3 linked regions of the Pigmentiphaga aceris genome follow. The protein of the gene in region 3 interacts with the protein of the main gene of each other region in a pairwise test. Links are inferred from orthologs where the notes say so. Each region holds a gene or a part of one and is shown on either strand. Other genes may lie near its edges.

Evidence for each region.
Region 1: the proteins of glnK (region 3) and FXN63_RS10725 interact in binary tests that used the Escherichia coli proteins (3 or more experiments, as listed by UniProt). The link is inferred for Pigmentiphaga aceris from one-to-one orthologs.
Region 2: the proteins of glnK (region 3) and glnL interact in binary tests that used the Escherichia coli proteins (3 or more experiments, as listed by UniProt). The link is inferred for Pigmentiphaga aceris from one-to-one orthologs.

The regions. Positions count from the first base shown.
Region 1 is NZ_CP043046.1:2,485,714-2,490,386, forward strand. Bases 1,524-4,673 are described here. They hold FXN63_RS10725 ([protein-PII] uridylyltransferase), read right to left. Parts: upstream 4,315-4,673; coding sequence 1,732-4,314; downstream 1,524-1,731. Other genes in these bases: FXN63_RS10720 (S-methyl-5'-thioinosine phosphorylase), read left to right, coding at 1,524-1,647; map (type I methionyl aminopeptidase), read right to left, coding at 4,399-4,673. Also shown: NAD-dependent DNA ligase LigA, read left to right, coding at 1-884; more of FXN63_RS10720, read left to right, coding at 889-1,523.
Region 2 is NZ_CP043046.1:1,933,475-1,937,976, reverse strand. What follows is about bases 1,524-4,502. They hold glnL (nitrogen regulation protein NR(II)), read right to left. Parts: upstream 3,570-4,502; coding sequence 2,478-3,569; downstream 1,524-2,477. Other genes in these bases: glnA (type I glutamate--ammonia ligase), read right to left, coding at 3,696-4,502; ntrC (nitrogen regulation protein NR(I)), read right to left, coding at 1,524-2,436. Also shown: FXN63_RS08125 (DUF4214 domain-containing protein), read right to left, coding at 1-261; more of ntrC, read right to left, coding at 916-1,523.
Region 3 is NZ_CP043046.1:6,057,520-6,063,250, forward strand. Bases 1,496-4,180 are described here. They hold glnK (P-II family nitrogen regulator), read right to left. Parts: upstream 3,165-4,180; coding sequence 2,826-3,164; downstream 1,496-2,825. Other genes in these bases: FXN63_RS26200 (ammonium transporter), read right to left, coding at 1,496-2,650; FXN63_RS26210 (TorF family putative porin), read right to left, coding at 3,233-3,970. Also shown: gshB (glutathione synthase), read right to left, coding at 1-932; more of FXN63_RS26200, read right to left, coding at 1,397-1,495; FXN63_RS26215 (accessory factor UbiK family protein), read left to right, coding at 4,275-4,580; FXN63_RS26220 (invasion associated locus B family protein), read right to left, coding at 4,690-5,190; FXN63_RS26225 (hypothetical protein), read left to right, coding at 5,674-5,731. UniProt on the Escherichia coli protein: Involved in the regulation of nitrogen metabolism. Regulates the activity of its targets by protein-protein interaction in response to the nitrogen status of the cell.

The DNA of each region.
Region 1 (4,673 bases), 3.6 Mb from region 3 along the record:
ATGTGATCCCCGAAGTCGTTGCCCCCGTGCTCGAAAAACGCCCGGACGGGGCGGTGCCGTTTGTGATGATCAGCCAGTGCCCGGTGTGCGGCTCGGCGGTTGAAAAGCCCGAAGGCGAGATCATTGCCCGCTGTACTGGTGGCCTGTTCTGCGCAGCCCAGCGCAAGCAAGCCGTGTTGCATGCGGTGCAGCGCCGCGCCTTGGATATCGAAGGCCTGGGTGAAAAGCTGATCGATCAACTGGTCGACACCGATCGCGTCAAGACGCTGGCAGACCTGTTCACGCTGAATGCCGAGACTCTGGCCGAACTGCCGCGCATGGGTGCCAAGTCTGCCGAGAATGTGGTGGCTGCCATTCAAGCCGCACGCACGCCGCCCCTGGGGCGTTTCCTGTTCTCGCTGGGCATTCGCCACGTGGGCGAATCCACCGCGCGCGACTTGGCCAAACGCCTGGGCTCGCTGCAAGCGGTGATGGACGCAAGCGAAGCGACTTTGCTGGAAGTGCCTGACGTCGGCCCGATCGTGGCCGCATCGATTCATCGTTTCTTTGCCGAAGCCCATAACCGCGAAGTCGTGCAGGCCTTGCTCGACAACGGCGTGACACCGGGCCAGGAAACCGTGGCAGCAAGCGGTGGTGGCGCGCAAGGCGTACTGGCCGGCAAGACGCTGGTGCTGACCGGCAGCCTGCCAACGCTGTCACGCGATCAGGCCGCCGAGCTGATTCAAGGTGCGGGCGGCAAGGTCAGCGGTTCGGTATCGAAGAAGACCCACTATGTGGTGGCTGGCGAAGATGCCGGCAGCAAACTCACCAAAGCTCAGGAACTGGGCGTGACCATTCTGGACGAGGACGGGCTGCACGCCTTGCTCGCCGGATCGACGGAGTAGACGCATGTACGCAATTATCGGGGGCAGTGGGCTGTATCAGCTGGCCGGCTTCCAGGCGACCCGCCGTCAGGTCGTCCGCACACCTTATGGCGAGCCGTCGGGTGCCTTGACCTTCGGCCGCATCGGCGATGGCGACGAACTGGTTTTCCTGGCGCGTCACGGTTATGGCCACACGCAGGCCCCGCATCGAATCAATTACCGCGCCAATCTGTGGGCCTTGAACGAAGTCGGTGTGGAAAAAATTCTGTCTGTGGCCACGGTTGGTGGTGTGTCGCCGGACTGCGGCCCGGGTCAGTTGGTGGTGCCAGATCAGATCATCGACTACACCTACGGCCGCGCCAACACCTTCTTCGATGGCGGCGATCAGCCGGTCGTCCATGTCGATATGACCTTGCCGTATTCGGAAGTCGTTCGACAGGAATTGTTGCAGGCCGCAAAAAGTGTCGTTGCCATTCGCGATGGCGGCGTTTACGGCTGCACCCAAGGCCCACGTCTGGAAACCACCGCCGAAATTCGCCGTCTGGCGCGTGATGGCGTCGATATCGTTGGCATGACCGGCATGCCGGAAGCTGCGCTGGCTCGCGAGCTTGATCTGCACTATGCGGCATTGTGCGTGGTAACCAATCACTCGGCTGGGGTGGGCAGCAGTCTGACCGAAATCTCGCTCGACGATATTCGCGTGACGCTGGATCACACCATGCAGTCGGTGCATCGCATTCTGGGGCAGATGTTGGGACAGCCGCTGGTCAATCGCGATAGTTGATTTCAACGGCCACGATGACAAAAGGGTGCCGATCGTTGATCCGCACCCTTTGTCATTTGCAGCACTGATTACTCGAAGCCTCGACTACAGCGCTTCCAGCAAATCCTTTTCGAACTGACGCTGTCCGCGCGGGCTGTTCAAGGTCTGTCCGCCAATCAGGAAGGTATCTTCGACCCGCTCGCCCAGCGTCAACACCTTCGCCGTCTGCAGCGTGATCTTGTGCTGGCCAAAGGTGCGTGCCAAGGCATACAGCAAGCCATTTCGGTCTGTGGTGATCACCGACAGAATCCAGAACTGATTGCGCTCATCGGGACGAAGCTCCACGCTTGGCTGCACCGGGAACAGGCGCGACTGGCGTGAGGCTCGGCCCGCCACCGGCTCGCAGATCGTGGAAGTCGAACCGGCAAGCTCGCTGCTCAAGGCATGCGCCAATTCGTGTTCCACCAGGGTGGTCATCGCCCGGTGATCGCTGGCACTGCCCGGTGCCAGCACCATGAAGGTGTCCAGCGCCCAGCCGTGGCGGGTGGTGTGGATGCGCGCATCCTGCACGCTCAGGTTCTTGCCGGCCAGGTACGCGCAAATGCGCGCGAACAGATCCGGCTGATCGCGCACATACACCATGATCTGCAAGCCCACGCCTGCCGGGCCCAGACGGGCGCGCACGACGGCTTCTTCGTTGTTGACCTTGTTGTACAGGTGGCGGGTCTGCCAGGCGATGTCATCGGCCTCGTGGCGCAGGAAATACGCCACATCGAGCTGTTTCCAGAACGCATCCCGTGCGTCGTCGCGCAGACCGCGCAGCCGCAGCAATCGTAGCGCTTCCTGCCTTCTGGCTTCCAGTACGGTGTTGGAATCGACGCGTTCGCCGCCCAGCGCGCGCATGGTCAGGCGGTACAGGTTCTCCATCAGCTGCGCTTTCCAGGCGTTCCACACCTTCGGGCTGGTGCCACGCACGTCCGCCACCGTCAGCAGATACAGACCGGTCAGCTTGCGCTGATCGCCCACCAGGGCGGCAAAATCGTTGATGGTGTCGGGGTCGGACAAGTCCTGCTTTTGTGCCACGCTGGACAGCATCAGGTGATTGCGTACCAGGAATTCGATCAGCTCCGCGTCTTCCGCCGCTAAGCCGTGGTCGCGGGCAAAACGCCGCACTTCCACTGCGCCAAGCACCGAATGGTCGCCGCCACGCCCCTTGGCAATATCGTGGAACAGAGCAGTGGCATACAGCAACCAATGGCGGTCGAAGTCCAGCATCAGCTGGCTGCAGAACGGGTATTCGTGCGCGTGCTCCGGCATCGTGAAACGACGCAGGTTGCGGATCACCATCATCGTGTGCTGATCGACGGTGTACACGTGGAAAAGATCGTGCTGCATCTGCCCGACAATGCGTCGGAAGGGCGGCAAGTAGCGCGGCAGGATGCTCAGTTCGTTCATGCGCCGCAACTCGTGCACGATGCCGCGCGGCTGCTGCAGAATTTCCAAAAACAGCTTGCGATTCACCGGGTTGCGCCGAAACTGCGCATCGATACTGCCCTTGGCGTGCCAGATCGCGCGCAGCGTGCGTGCCGACATGCCTTTCAGCGATGAGTGCTGCTGCATCAACAGGAAGGCGCGCAGCAACAGCGTCGGATTGCGGGCAAAGGCGTCGTCTTGGCGCACATCCAGGCGGTCGTGCAGGCTCTGGAAGTCCTCGTCGATATCGACAGCGGCTTCGCCCGGCCGTGGGAACAGTCGCTCTTCCAGGTTCTGCACCAGGATCGTGTTCAGCTGGGTGACCAGCTTGGCGGCCCAGTAGTAGCGTTGCATCAGCACTTCGCTGGCACGCCGCGTAGGTGTGCCCACGATGCCGTAGGCGGTTGCCAAGGTCGATTGCACGTCGAACAGCACACGATCTTCGCGACGATTGGTGGTCAGGTGCAGTTCAATGCGCAGACGCTTGAAGGCTTGCTCGGCACGTCGAAGCTGGCGGGCTTCATCAGGCGTCAGCAAGCCTGCCCGGGCGATCTGGCTCCAGCTTTTGCCATAGCCGGCAGCGCGTGCCGCCCACAGGATTACCTGCAGGTCACGCAGGCCGCCGGGGGATTCCTTGCAATTGGGTTCCAGCGAGTAGGGCGTGTCCTGGTACTTCGTGTGCCGCTGCTGCATTTCCAGACGCTTGGCGCGGAAAAACGCGCGCGGGTCCAGGTGTTCGCGCATGGCGGCTTCCAGGCGACGAAACAGCGCCCGGCTGCCCGCCAGATAACGGGTTTCCAACAGCGCGGTTTCCACCGTGATGTCTTGCTCTGCCTCGGAAATGCATTGGGCAATCGTGCGCACGCTGTAGCCGGGCTCAATCCCCATGTCCCACAGCGCGGTCACCAGATTGGCGATCAGCGTCTCGTCGTCGGGCGAAGGCTCGCGGGCAAGCAGGACCAGCACGTCAACGTCGGAAAACGGGTACAGCTCACCGCGCCCATAACCGCCAACCGCGCCCAACACGGCACCGGGCGGCAGCGGCATGATCTGCAGCAAATCGATCAGCGCGTGGTCGACCACCCTGCGCAGGGCGGTCAACAGCGTATCGGGACGCAGATGCGTGCGGAAAGCGGCGATGGCTTCGGCGCGTTGTGTCTGCAGGCGTGCACGCAGGGCCGGCACACTGCTGGCCGGTTGAGTCAGATCGTTCATCGCAGTCTCTCCATCTGCGGCACCATGACGGCAGATGCCGGCCACCTGGGTAGCCGGTCTGGTCCGGGGCGGTGGTCGGTGTCTTCAGGCCGCCTGGGAAGCAACGAAGGCCGGCGGCGCGGGCATGCCCGGCGACACCGTCAGAATTTCATAACCGGTTTCGGTCACCACCAGCTGCAATTCCCATTGCGCAGACAGGCTGCGATCACGCGTGGTGATCGTCCAGCCATCGGGCATTTCACGAATTTCACGGCGACCGGCGTTGATCATGGGTTCGATGGTGAACACCATGCCCGGGGCCAGGACTTCGCCCGTGCCCGGACGGCCGTAATGCAAGACTTGCGGGTCTTCGTGGAAGC
Region 2 (4,502 bases), 4.1 Mb from region 3 along the record:
GTTGTCTGCTGCGCTGGTGAAGACAACCGTCTTGCCGTCGCCCGACAGACGACCTTGTGACGTAGCACCCGAGCCGGACGTCAGTTGTGTCGTGATACCGAGCTGCGTGTCGCGCATGAACAATTGCTTGCTGCCCAGACCGCCGGTGTACAGCACGTAGCGACCATCGCCACTGACATCGGTAATCTGAACTGCACCGCCATCTGCCGCGGTCAGTGCGCCATTGATCTTCTTGAGCGAAGCGGTATCCACGTTAAACATGATCTTGTCCTAGTCGTGCGGCCGGGGCTGCCGCAAGCTGAAGGCCCCGAACTCTCCGATGGGCGGATGCTGTGCAAAGGCACGATCCGAAACAGTGCATACGCGGTAACGGCAGACCGTCTCTGCACCGGCCTGTACGCTACCTGTATGGCCAGTTTGATTCCGTGCGGAACAAATCGGCAAGGAGGCGAGTCTACGTCTCAGCTTGCTGACAAGTGCGCTTCAGACACATGAGGTTTCTTCCGTATAGAAAATATACGAGGGACTAATCTGTTCAGCGGAAGGTAAAACCCGGACTTAAGTGGCCTGAGTAACGCGGTTTTCTACTGCAGACGATTTGCTTTTTCTGCGCAGATATTTCTGATTATTGTTCCATATGGGAATAACAGCAGAAGTCAGAACCCCTGAAAACCGTGCTCTACCGCGATATTGGAAATTTCGATTACGCCATGTTGTGGATGATCTGGGCCTGAAACCGCTGAGGGCTCATATGCCGAATGCATGCATGCGTTGGCAAGCAGCGCTGCTGTGCTGCATGCGTCCCATTGCAGGACGCTGCCTGTCGGGGCTGGCACGATGCCAGCCCCGATCGAACCCGCTGAATTGACTTCGTTCGGCCAGTTTTACGAACGGGCTTCGTTCAGTTGGCTACGCTCAGCCAGCTTCATCCTCCATGCCCAATTCCTGGATCTTGCGCGTGATCGTGTTGCGTCCGATCCCAAGGCGGCTGGCCGCCTCGATACGACGACCACGAGTGGCACGCAAGGCACTGGCGATCAGAACCCTTTCGAACTGCTGCGTCAGGTTGTGCATCAGATCGGCGTCGCCACGGGCAAGCTGACGTTCGACTTCGGTCTGCAGGCTGTTTTGCCACACACCCGCATCGCTGGTGGTGCGCAAGCCGGCTTGGTCGGCAGCACCGAATGCACGAGGCGCGTCAGTCGCGCCCGTGCCACGCTCGAAACCACCCGACAGCGCAGGCTCGGACGCTACCACGTCGTTTGCCAGCGCATCGCGCGACAGCGAATCCAGCAGCTCCGGCGGCAAGTCCTGCACGTCGATGGTCTGGGTGGGTGCCATCACCGCCAGCCAGTGGCAGACGTTTTCCAGTTGCCGGACATTGCCCGGGAAGCGGAAGCGCGACAGGACGTCCAGGGACGCCGGCGTCAGGCGCTTAGGCTCAACCCCCAGGTCACGCGCACTACGCGCCAGGAAGTGCTTGGCCAACAGCGGAATGTCTTCGGAACGTTCGCGCAGCGCAGGCAGGCGCAGACGGATCACATTCAGGCGGTGGAACAAGTCCTCGCGGAACATACCCTGCTTCACACGCTCTTCCAGCGGCTGGTGCGTGGCCGCGATCACACGCACATTGGCACGCACCGCGCTGTGGCCGCCGACACGATAAAAGGTGCCATCTGATAGCACACGCAGCAATCGCGTCTGCAGCTCGGACGGCATGTCGCCGATTTCATCCAGGAACAGCGTGCCGCCGTCGGCTTGCTCGAAGCGACCGCGACGCATGTTCTGCGCACCGGTGAACGCACCGCGCTCATGGCCGAACAATTCCGACTCCAGCAGATCGCGCGGAATCGCTGCGGTGTTGATCGCCACGAACGGTCCCTGCGCACGCGGGCTGTGCTTGTGCAGCGCGCGTGCGACCAGTTCCTTGCCGCTACCGGACTCGCCCGTGATCATCACCGTGACCTGCGATTGCGACAGGCGACCGATGGCGCGGAACACTTCCTGCATTGCCGGCGCCTGGCCCAGAATTTCGGGCGAGCCAAGCACGCTTTCATCAACCTGGTCTTCACGCAGACTTTCTTCGATGGCGCGACGAACCAGCGCCACCGCAGCGTCCACATCGAACGGTTTGGGCAAGTATTCGAAAGCGCCGCCCTGGAAGGCGGACACCGCACTTTCCAGGTCTGAATACGCCGTCATCACGATCACCGGCAGCGCGGGATGACGTGACTTCACCTCTTGCAACAGTTCGATGCCACTTGCGCCCGGCATGCGAATGTCGGACACCAAGGCCTGCGGCGTCTCGTTGTCCAGCGCCGCCAGCGCCTCGCTGGCCGATGGGAAACTGCGGCACGGCAGGTTGGCCCGCGTCAGCGCCTTTTCCAGCACCCAACGAATCGAGCGGTCATCGTCCACAATCCAGATCGGCTTCATACGTTTTCCCAAACAGATTCTTTAAGGCCCGAAGGCCCGATTCAAAGCAGGGGCAGCAAGATGCGGAAGACCGTGCACCCAGGGCGACTCTCACACTCGATAAGTCCTTCGTGCTGCTGCACAAAGGTCTGTGCCAGTGTCAGCCCCAGGCCGCTGCCCCCCTCCCGTCCCGATACCAGCGGATGGAAGATGCGGTCACGGATTTCCGGCGGAACGCCGGGTCCGTTGTCCGACACATGCAATTCCAGTGCCAGCTTGTAGCGTCGCTTTGCCAGCGTGACTTGACGGGTGACACGTGTCTGGATGGTGATCTGCGCATCGCCCTCCTTGATCTGCGGTTTCAAGGCTTGGGCAGCATTGCGCACGATGTTCAGCATGGCTTGGATCAGCTGAACTTTGTCGCCGCGGAATTCGGGCAATGAAATGTCGTAGTCCCGAATGATCTTCAGGCCACGCGGGTGTTCGGCCAGCACCAGGGAACGCACGCGCTCGCAGACTTCATGAATGTTCACGTCGCCAACGATGTGCGGCGCACGGTGCGGAGCCAGCAGACGATCAACCAGGGTTTGCAGGCGATCTGCTTCCTGAATGATGACTTGGGTGTATTCCTTCAGCGAAGGATCGGGCAGCTCGGCTTCCAGCAACTGGGCGGCACCACGCAGGCCACCCAGCGGATTCTTGATCTCGTGCGCCAGATTGCGCAGCAGTTCGCGATTGGCTTGCGCCTGATCCAGCAGGCGTTCTTCGCGATCGACTTTCAGTTGCTGCTCGATCTCTCGCAGCTCAAGCAACACCGGCCAGGGCTGGCCGTGAATCGCCACCACGGTCAGGCTGACTTGCACCGGATCACGTCCGGCACGCTCGATGTCCATCAATTGGCGCTTGGCCGCGAACTGATTGGTCATCGCCTCGGCCAGCGAGCGTTGCAACTCTTCGCCGTGGCCGAACAAGGAACTTGCATGCACGCCAACCAACTGGCGCACGGATATTTCGAACAAATCTTCAGCAGCCGCGTTGGCAAATCTGATGATCCCCTTCGCGTCGAGAACCAGCACTGCGCTTGCCAGCAGTTCCAGCGCCATCAGATCCGGCACTGGCGGGGTCTCGCGCGCACGTGAAATAAAAGCATTCATGGGGCGCAATCCAGGAAGAACATCGCAGGAAAAGACACCGCATCACAAACGTTTGGCGAAAAAAAACGGGGCGATGTTCCGCCCCGTTGTTCTTGCCTGCGTAGGACGCGGCAATACTCGCGAGAATTACGACGAGTAGTACATGTCGAATTCAACCGGGTGCGTGGTGACACGCATACGGTCGACTTCGTCCGACTTCAGTGCGATGTAGGCATCCAGCATGGCGTTGCTGAACACGCCGCCACGGGTCAGGAACTCGCGATCCTTGTCCAGGGCTTCCAGTGCTTGATCCAGCGACGAGCACACGGTCGGGATCTTTGCATCTTCTTCCGGCGGCAGGTCGTACAGGTTCTTGTCGGCCGGATCGCCCGGGTGGATCTTGTTGGCAACGCCGTCCAGGCCGGCCATCATCAGGGCCGAGAATGCCAGGTACGGATTGGCCAGCGGATCCGGGAAGCGGGTTTCGATACGACGGCCCTTCGGGTTGCCGACGTAAGGAATACGGATCGATGCCGAGCGGTTGCGTGCCGAGTAAGCCAGCTTCACCGGTGCTTCGTAGTGCGGAACCAGACGCTTGTACGAGTTGGTGCCCGGGTTGGTGATGGCGTTCAGTGCACGTGCGTGCTTGATGATGCCGCCGATGTAGTACAGGGCGAAATCAGACAGGCCAGCGTAGCCGTTGCCTGCGAACAGGTTTTGGCCGTCTTTCCAGATCGACTGGTGAACGTGCATGCCGGAACCGTTGTCGCCAACGATGGGCTTGGGCATGAAGGTAGCGGTCTTGCCGTAAGCGGCGGCGACGTTCCAGATCGTGTACTTCATGATCTGGTTCCAGTCAGCGCGCTGAACCAGCGTCGAGAACTTGGTACCGATTTCCAGCTGGCCCGGTGCTGCCACTTCGTGGTGGTGCACTTCGACCGGCACGCCTTGCTG
Region 3 (5,731 bases):
GCCTGCGCAAACATTGCGCCGACATCGAAACCGGTTTGTTCAGTGATTTCAACAAAGCAGGTCGGGCTGGTGACGTTGATCTCGGTGATGTAGTCACCGATCACGTCCAGACCCACCAGCAACAGACCGCGAGCAGCCAGGATCGGGCCCAGCTCGTTGGCCAGTTCCAGGTCGCGCGCCGACAGCGGCTGCGCCACCCCACGGCCACCCGCCGCCAGATTGCCACGCGTTTCACCCGCCATCGGGATGCGCGCCAGGCAATACGGCACCGGCTTGCCGCCGATGATCAGAATGCGCTTGTCGCCGTCCACGATCTCGGGGATGTAGCGTTGCGCCATGATGGTCTGCGTGCCGTAGGCCGTCAGCGATTCCAGGATGGCGTTGAAGTTGATCTCGCCTTCGCGCAGCCGGAAGATGCCGGTGCCGCCCATGCCGTCCAGCGGCTTGACGATCACATCCTTGTGTTCCGCATAGAACGCCTTGACCCGCGCGGCGTCGCGCGTGACCAGGTTGGGAACGGTCAGATGCGGAAACTCGCAGATGGCGAGCTTCTCGGGATGGTTGCGAATGGCCGAACCCGTGTTGAATACGCGCGCACCCTGCGCCTGGGCGCGATCGAACAACTGGGTGGCGTAGACATATTCCATGTCGAACGGCGGATCTTTGCGCATCAGCACCGCATCGAAAGACGCCAGCGTCACGTCGACCGGTGTCGATTCCGTCCACCAATCCTTGCCGTGCAGGTCTGCATCGGCAACCAGCGAAATCGGCGTCGCGCGAACCGACACTTGGCCGGATTCGACGAACAGATCATCTTGCAATGCAACACTTAACTGGTGTCCGCGTGCGTTCAACGCACGCATCATGGCAACCGACGAATCCTTGTATGCCTTGAGTTTCGGCAGCGGATCTAGAACGAGGAGTACGTGCATGGGGCCTTGCCTCGGCAAAGAGCGTGAGGCCGCGTGGATGCTGCATTGCAGCGATTCGCAACGGCGGGAACGAACGATTCTAGCGCGGCGTTGAACACCCGGTCAGCAGCTTGTGAAAACCTCGCTATCGGTTTCCCTAGGATGTCTTGAAGCACGGGAACAAAAGGCGGAGTATCCGGTTCCACGCGGTCGACAAGCCGGAACAACACGGCAGAAGAACCGCAGGCACCCAAAGAAAAATTGCACGCCGAGTACCGCGCACCCAAGCTCGATAAAAAAGCGGACCGGCCAAGCAGTTGGACGCAGCAGTCAAAAACAAGCAGCTAAAACAAAGCACCCGCATACAAAAGCTGCAGCACGAGCACCCAATTCAAAGCCTGCCGCGCACCCTTGCAGCAAAAAAAAAGGGGCGCCGAAGCGCCCCAAAAGGAGATCCCTGCCGGGGGCACCCACCCCCTGCAGGTTTAGGAGTGGTACGCCGACTCGCCGTGAGACGAGATGTCCAGACCTTCGCGCTCTTCTTCTTCAGTAACGCGCAGGCCGATCAGCGTATCCACAATCTTGTACGCAACTACAGAAACCACACCCGTCCAGACGATGGTCAGCAGAATTGCCTTCAGCTGAACCCAGACGGCACCCAGGATCGGCGCGGAGGTGATTGCACCGTCCACCAGGAGTCCCGGACCACCCAGCCACGTAGCGTTGAACACGCCAGTGAGCAAGGCCCCTACGATACCACCGACGCCGTGTACGCCAAAGACATCCAGCGAATCATCGGCACCCAGCGCACGCTTCAGACCGTTGACGCCCCACACGCAGACCGCGCCGCAAACCAGACCGATGACCAGCGCGCCCACCGGGCCCACCAAGCCAGCGCCCGGGGTGATACCAACCAGACCAGCCACTGCACCTGAAGCAGCACCCAGCATCGACGGCTTGCCCTTCAAGACCCACTCGGTCAGCACCCAAGCCAGCACAGCACCAGCCGTAGCAACCAGGGTGTTGATGAAGGCCAGCGACGCGGTGTTGTTGGCTTGCAGTGCCGAACCAGCGTTGAAGCCGAACCAGCCCACCCACAGCAGCGCTGCGCCGATCAGGGTCATGGGCAGGTTGTGCGGCGACATGGCTTCCTTGCCGTAGCCGATACGCTTGCCGATCACGTAGGCACCCACCAGACCGGCGATACCGGCGTTGATGTGCACGACAGTGCCGCCTGCGAAGTCCAGCGCGCCCCAGCTCATGATCAGGCCAGGTGCCGTTTCCGAGGCGAACCACACCATGTGGGCAACCGGAATGTAGGCGAAGGTGAACCACAGCACAGTGAACAGCAGCACGGCCGAGAAGCGGGCACGTTCAGCAAAGGCACCGACAATCAGCGCGCAGGTGATACCGGCGAAGGTAGCCTGGAACGCAACGAAGCTGAGTTCAGGAACGGTGCCCGACAGCGCGAAGTTGCCGGTGACCGGATCGAACATGCCACCCAGGAAGACCTTGCTGAAACCGCCGAAGAACGCATTGCCTTCGGTGAATGCCAGCGAGTAACCGTAGATGAACCACAGCACGACGGCCAGCGAGAAGGTCACCAGGACCTGCATCAGCACCGACAGCACGTTCTTGCTGCGAACCAGGCCGCCGTAGAACAGCGCCAGGCCCGGTGCCACCATCAGCAGAACCAGAATGGTGGAAATGCTCAGCCAGGCCACGTCGGCCTTGACCAGTTCAGGGGTTGCAGCAGCGACCACGGCTGCTGCGGCAGCTTCGGCAGGTGCGGCCGCAGCCGGTGCGGGCGTGGTTTGCGCAACAGCGCTTGTCACACCCATGAAGCCCAGGCATAGGGCTACGAGGAAAGATGCCAGATATTTTTTCATGTTGTCTGCCGTATCGTCAGAGGCTTCAGAGGGCTTCTTGGCCGGTTTCACCGGTACGGATCCGGACCACCTGTTCAAGCGGAGTCACGAAAATCTTGCCGTCACCGATCTTGCCCGTGCGCGCGGCATTCTCGATCGCCTCGATGGCGCGATCGACGAGCTCGTCGGCAAGCGCCACTTCGACTTTGACCTTGGGCAGGAAGTCGACGACGTATTCAGCGCCGCGATACAGCTCGGTGTGGCCCTTCTGGCGTCCGAAACCCTTGATTTCGGTCACGGTAATGCCCTGAACACCGATACCCGACAGGGCTTCGCGGACCTCGTCAAGCTTGAAGGGCTTGATGATGGCGGTAATGAGTTTCATGCAGTCCTCACAGTGGGTGACGATGCCACCGGCGCATCAGCTGCGCTGGCGGCCCGTATAGCTTCGAATCAGAAGGCCTTGCTGAGGCTGACGACCAGACCGGTACGGCCTGCGTCACGCCCCTTGGTCGTCAGGTACCAGTTCTTTTCGCTGGTTGCGACAACCGAAGCACCAAGCAGCCAGCCGTTCAGGTCCTTGGTCACGCCAACCTTGTAGTCAAGGTAGTGATCCAGGTCCTCGCCATTGGCATTGACCGACTTCTTGAGCTTTTGATAACCGACGTGGGCGTTTGCGCCCCAGCCGCTGCCCAGGTCGAAGTTCAGGCCCAGGTCGAGGTAATGCGTATTTTTGGTGCCCGGTGCGCCGAAGAAATCGGACACACCATGCGAGTACTTGGCAGTGAAGGGACCGTAGGTGCCCGCCACATACAGCTCGGTGTTGTCGATGGTGCCGCCCTTGGCAGCGGTCGAACCCGGGTAGTAGTAGTACAGAACACCGACGTCGTAGCCGAAGTCACCGGCCTTGCCCTTGTAGCCGCCGTAGAAGTCCATCTCGATATTGCCGCCGCCGTACAGCTCGCTGGCAACGTTGGAATTCCAGTTGCCGGCGTAGAGGCCGGACTTATGGGCAAAGTCGAAGCCCCCCTGAATGGCAGGCTTCAGATTGGTCTGCGAGAACCCGCGAAAACGGTAGTCGCTGAACAAGCCGGCATTGCCCGTGAACGTGAAATCGGGCTCGGCCTGGGCGAACGCAGGCGACACACAAAGCGCAGTCAGGATTGCAGCAAACAGCCGGGTCGTTTTCATGAGGGTGGTTCCGAAACTGAAGCAGACAGGGGGACCAGTAAGTTTTTACCGGCGACACTCTGCCTAATGCATTTCCTGTGCCATGTCGCAAAACGCTTATAAATCAACAACTTAGAAATTAGGGTATTTCCTATCCCTGTTTTGGTGCGTCACGTTTGGACACCGCCCCGCACCACCCAGGTGCATTCGAAGGCCCTGCGACCCATGACGGTGCGTTGCCCGCAGCGTGTGCAAGCGCAGCAATACAGCAATCGGCCCCGACGACTACACTGTGGTCAATCGTCACTTTCAGCAGGAAAACGCCATGACGCGCACCGCGTGGTTTGAAGAAGTGCAGAAGAACATCTCCGACCTGATCAAGCGCAGCCCGGCCGCCGACGTCGAGCGCAACGTAAAGGCCGTGTTGGGCACCGCCTTCACCAAGCTCGATCTGGTCACGCGTGAAGAGTTCGACATCCAGGCCGAATTGCTGGCCCGCAGCCGCGCGCGGCTGGAGGTGCTGGAGGATCAGCTGAAGGCGCTGGAACAGAAGGTGAACGGGCTGTCGACGCCTGTTGCATCGAGTGGGACGGCCACGCCGTCGGCACCGTTGCCGCCCAGCCTGGGATAAGACCAAGGCAGCGCACGACACCTTGCGTGTCGTGCGTGGTGAACGTCTCTTGTTGCTTGCTTATTGACGTTCACGCAGCGTCGATCAGGGATTATCGATCAGGCCTTGATCACAGCTTTGCTTCAAGCGCCAGGCGGATGGCATCGGCGCGGTCCTTGACCTCGTCGGTGTTGGTGAACGGACGGAAATTCACCGTCAGCACCCCGGCGTCAAACTTCACGCGTTCCTTGTAAGCCGAGGCCGACGCACCCGCTTCGTTGTACACGACGCTGATCTTCTTCAGCTTGTCCTTCAGCGCTGCCTTACCCATGTCGTCCTTGGTGATGTCCGCCAGCGCAACTTCGATCGGCTGGAAAATCGTCTTCACGAAGTAATCGTCTTTGGCGTAATGCTCGGCGTCGCCGGGCATGGCGATGCTGTTCCAATTGACCTCGATCGGCACATCGAACCCAGCGGCCTGCTGGATTTTCTTTTGCCAGGCGGGATACTGCTCTTTCTCGTACGTGGCGATGGCGCGGCGCTCAGCCAGGCTGGGCTGCGCCTGTGCCATGACGCCAGCGGCCGAGGCCATCAAAGAAACTGCCGCGAGACTGAGGATGATTCGACGCAAGGTAATACTCCACGGGTGGTGAGCTGAGGATGGCAAGGACGGCACAGTCACGGCTTGCCCGGCAAACCGGACGTTCACAGCGTCATTGCTCAAGGTCTGGTCCAGCGCAGCTTATCCGTATGGGCATGCCAGGTTGTGAGCGATTGCACACAGCAGCAAGGGGTGAATATCCAAGGAATTGCTGTCTACCCTCGTCAGAATCCAGGGGTTTGCGCAATAGCTTGGGCTTGCTGCCAGCAAAGTCCGGTAACTGCTGTCGCAACTTTCGACCTTCATAACGTAAATGGCGAGCCACGCTTGGCGTGCCGACATGGTTGGTTGAACAACCGCAGTGCATGGAGCAGGGATCTGGCAATCCTCCGACTGCCTTCAGTAATCGACATCCACCCTGCGCAGGGAAAACATCCCGAAACGCTCGCGTCCTTGGAGGAGCTCTTCGGTGCTGGCATGATTTCGGCGGAATCAATGTGTCGGAGACAACGCTTGCCATCGCAGCGCGCGCTCTACTCAGCCATGACGTTCTTCTCACTGACGGCGGTCG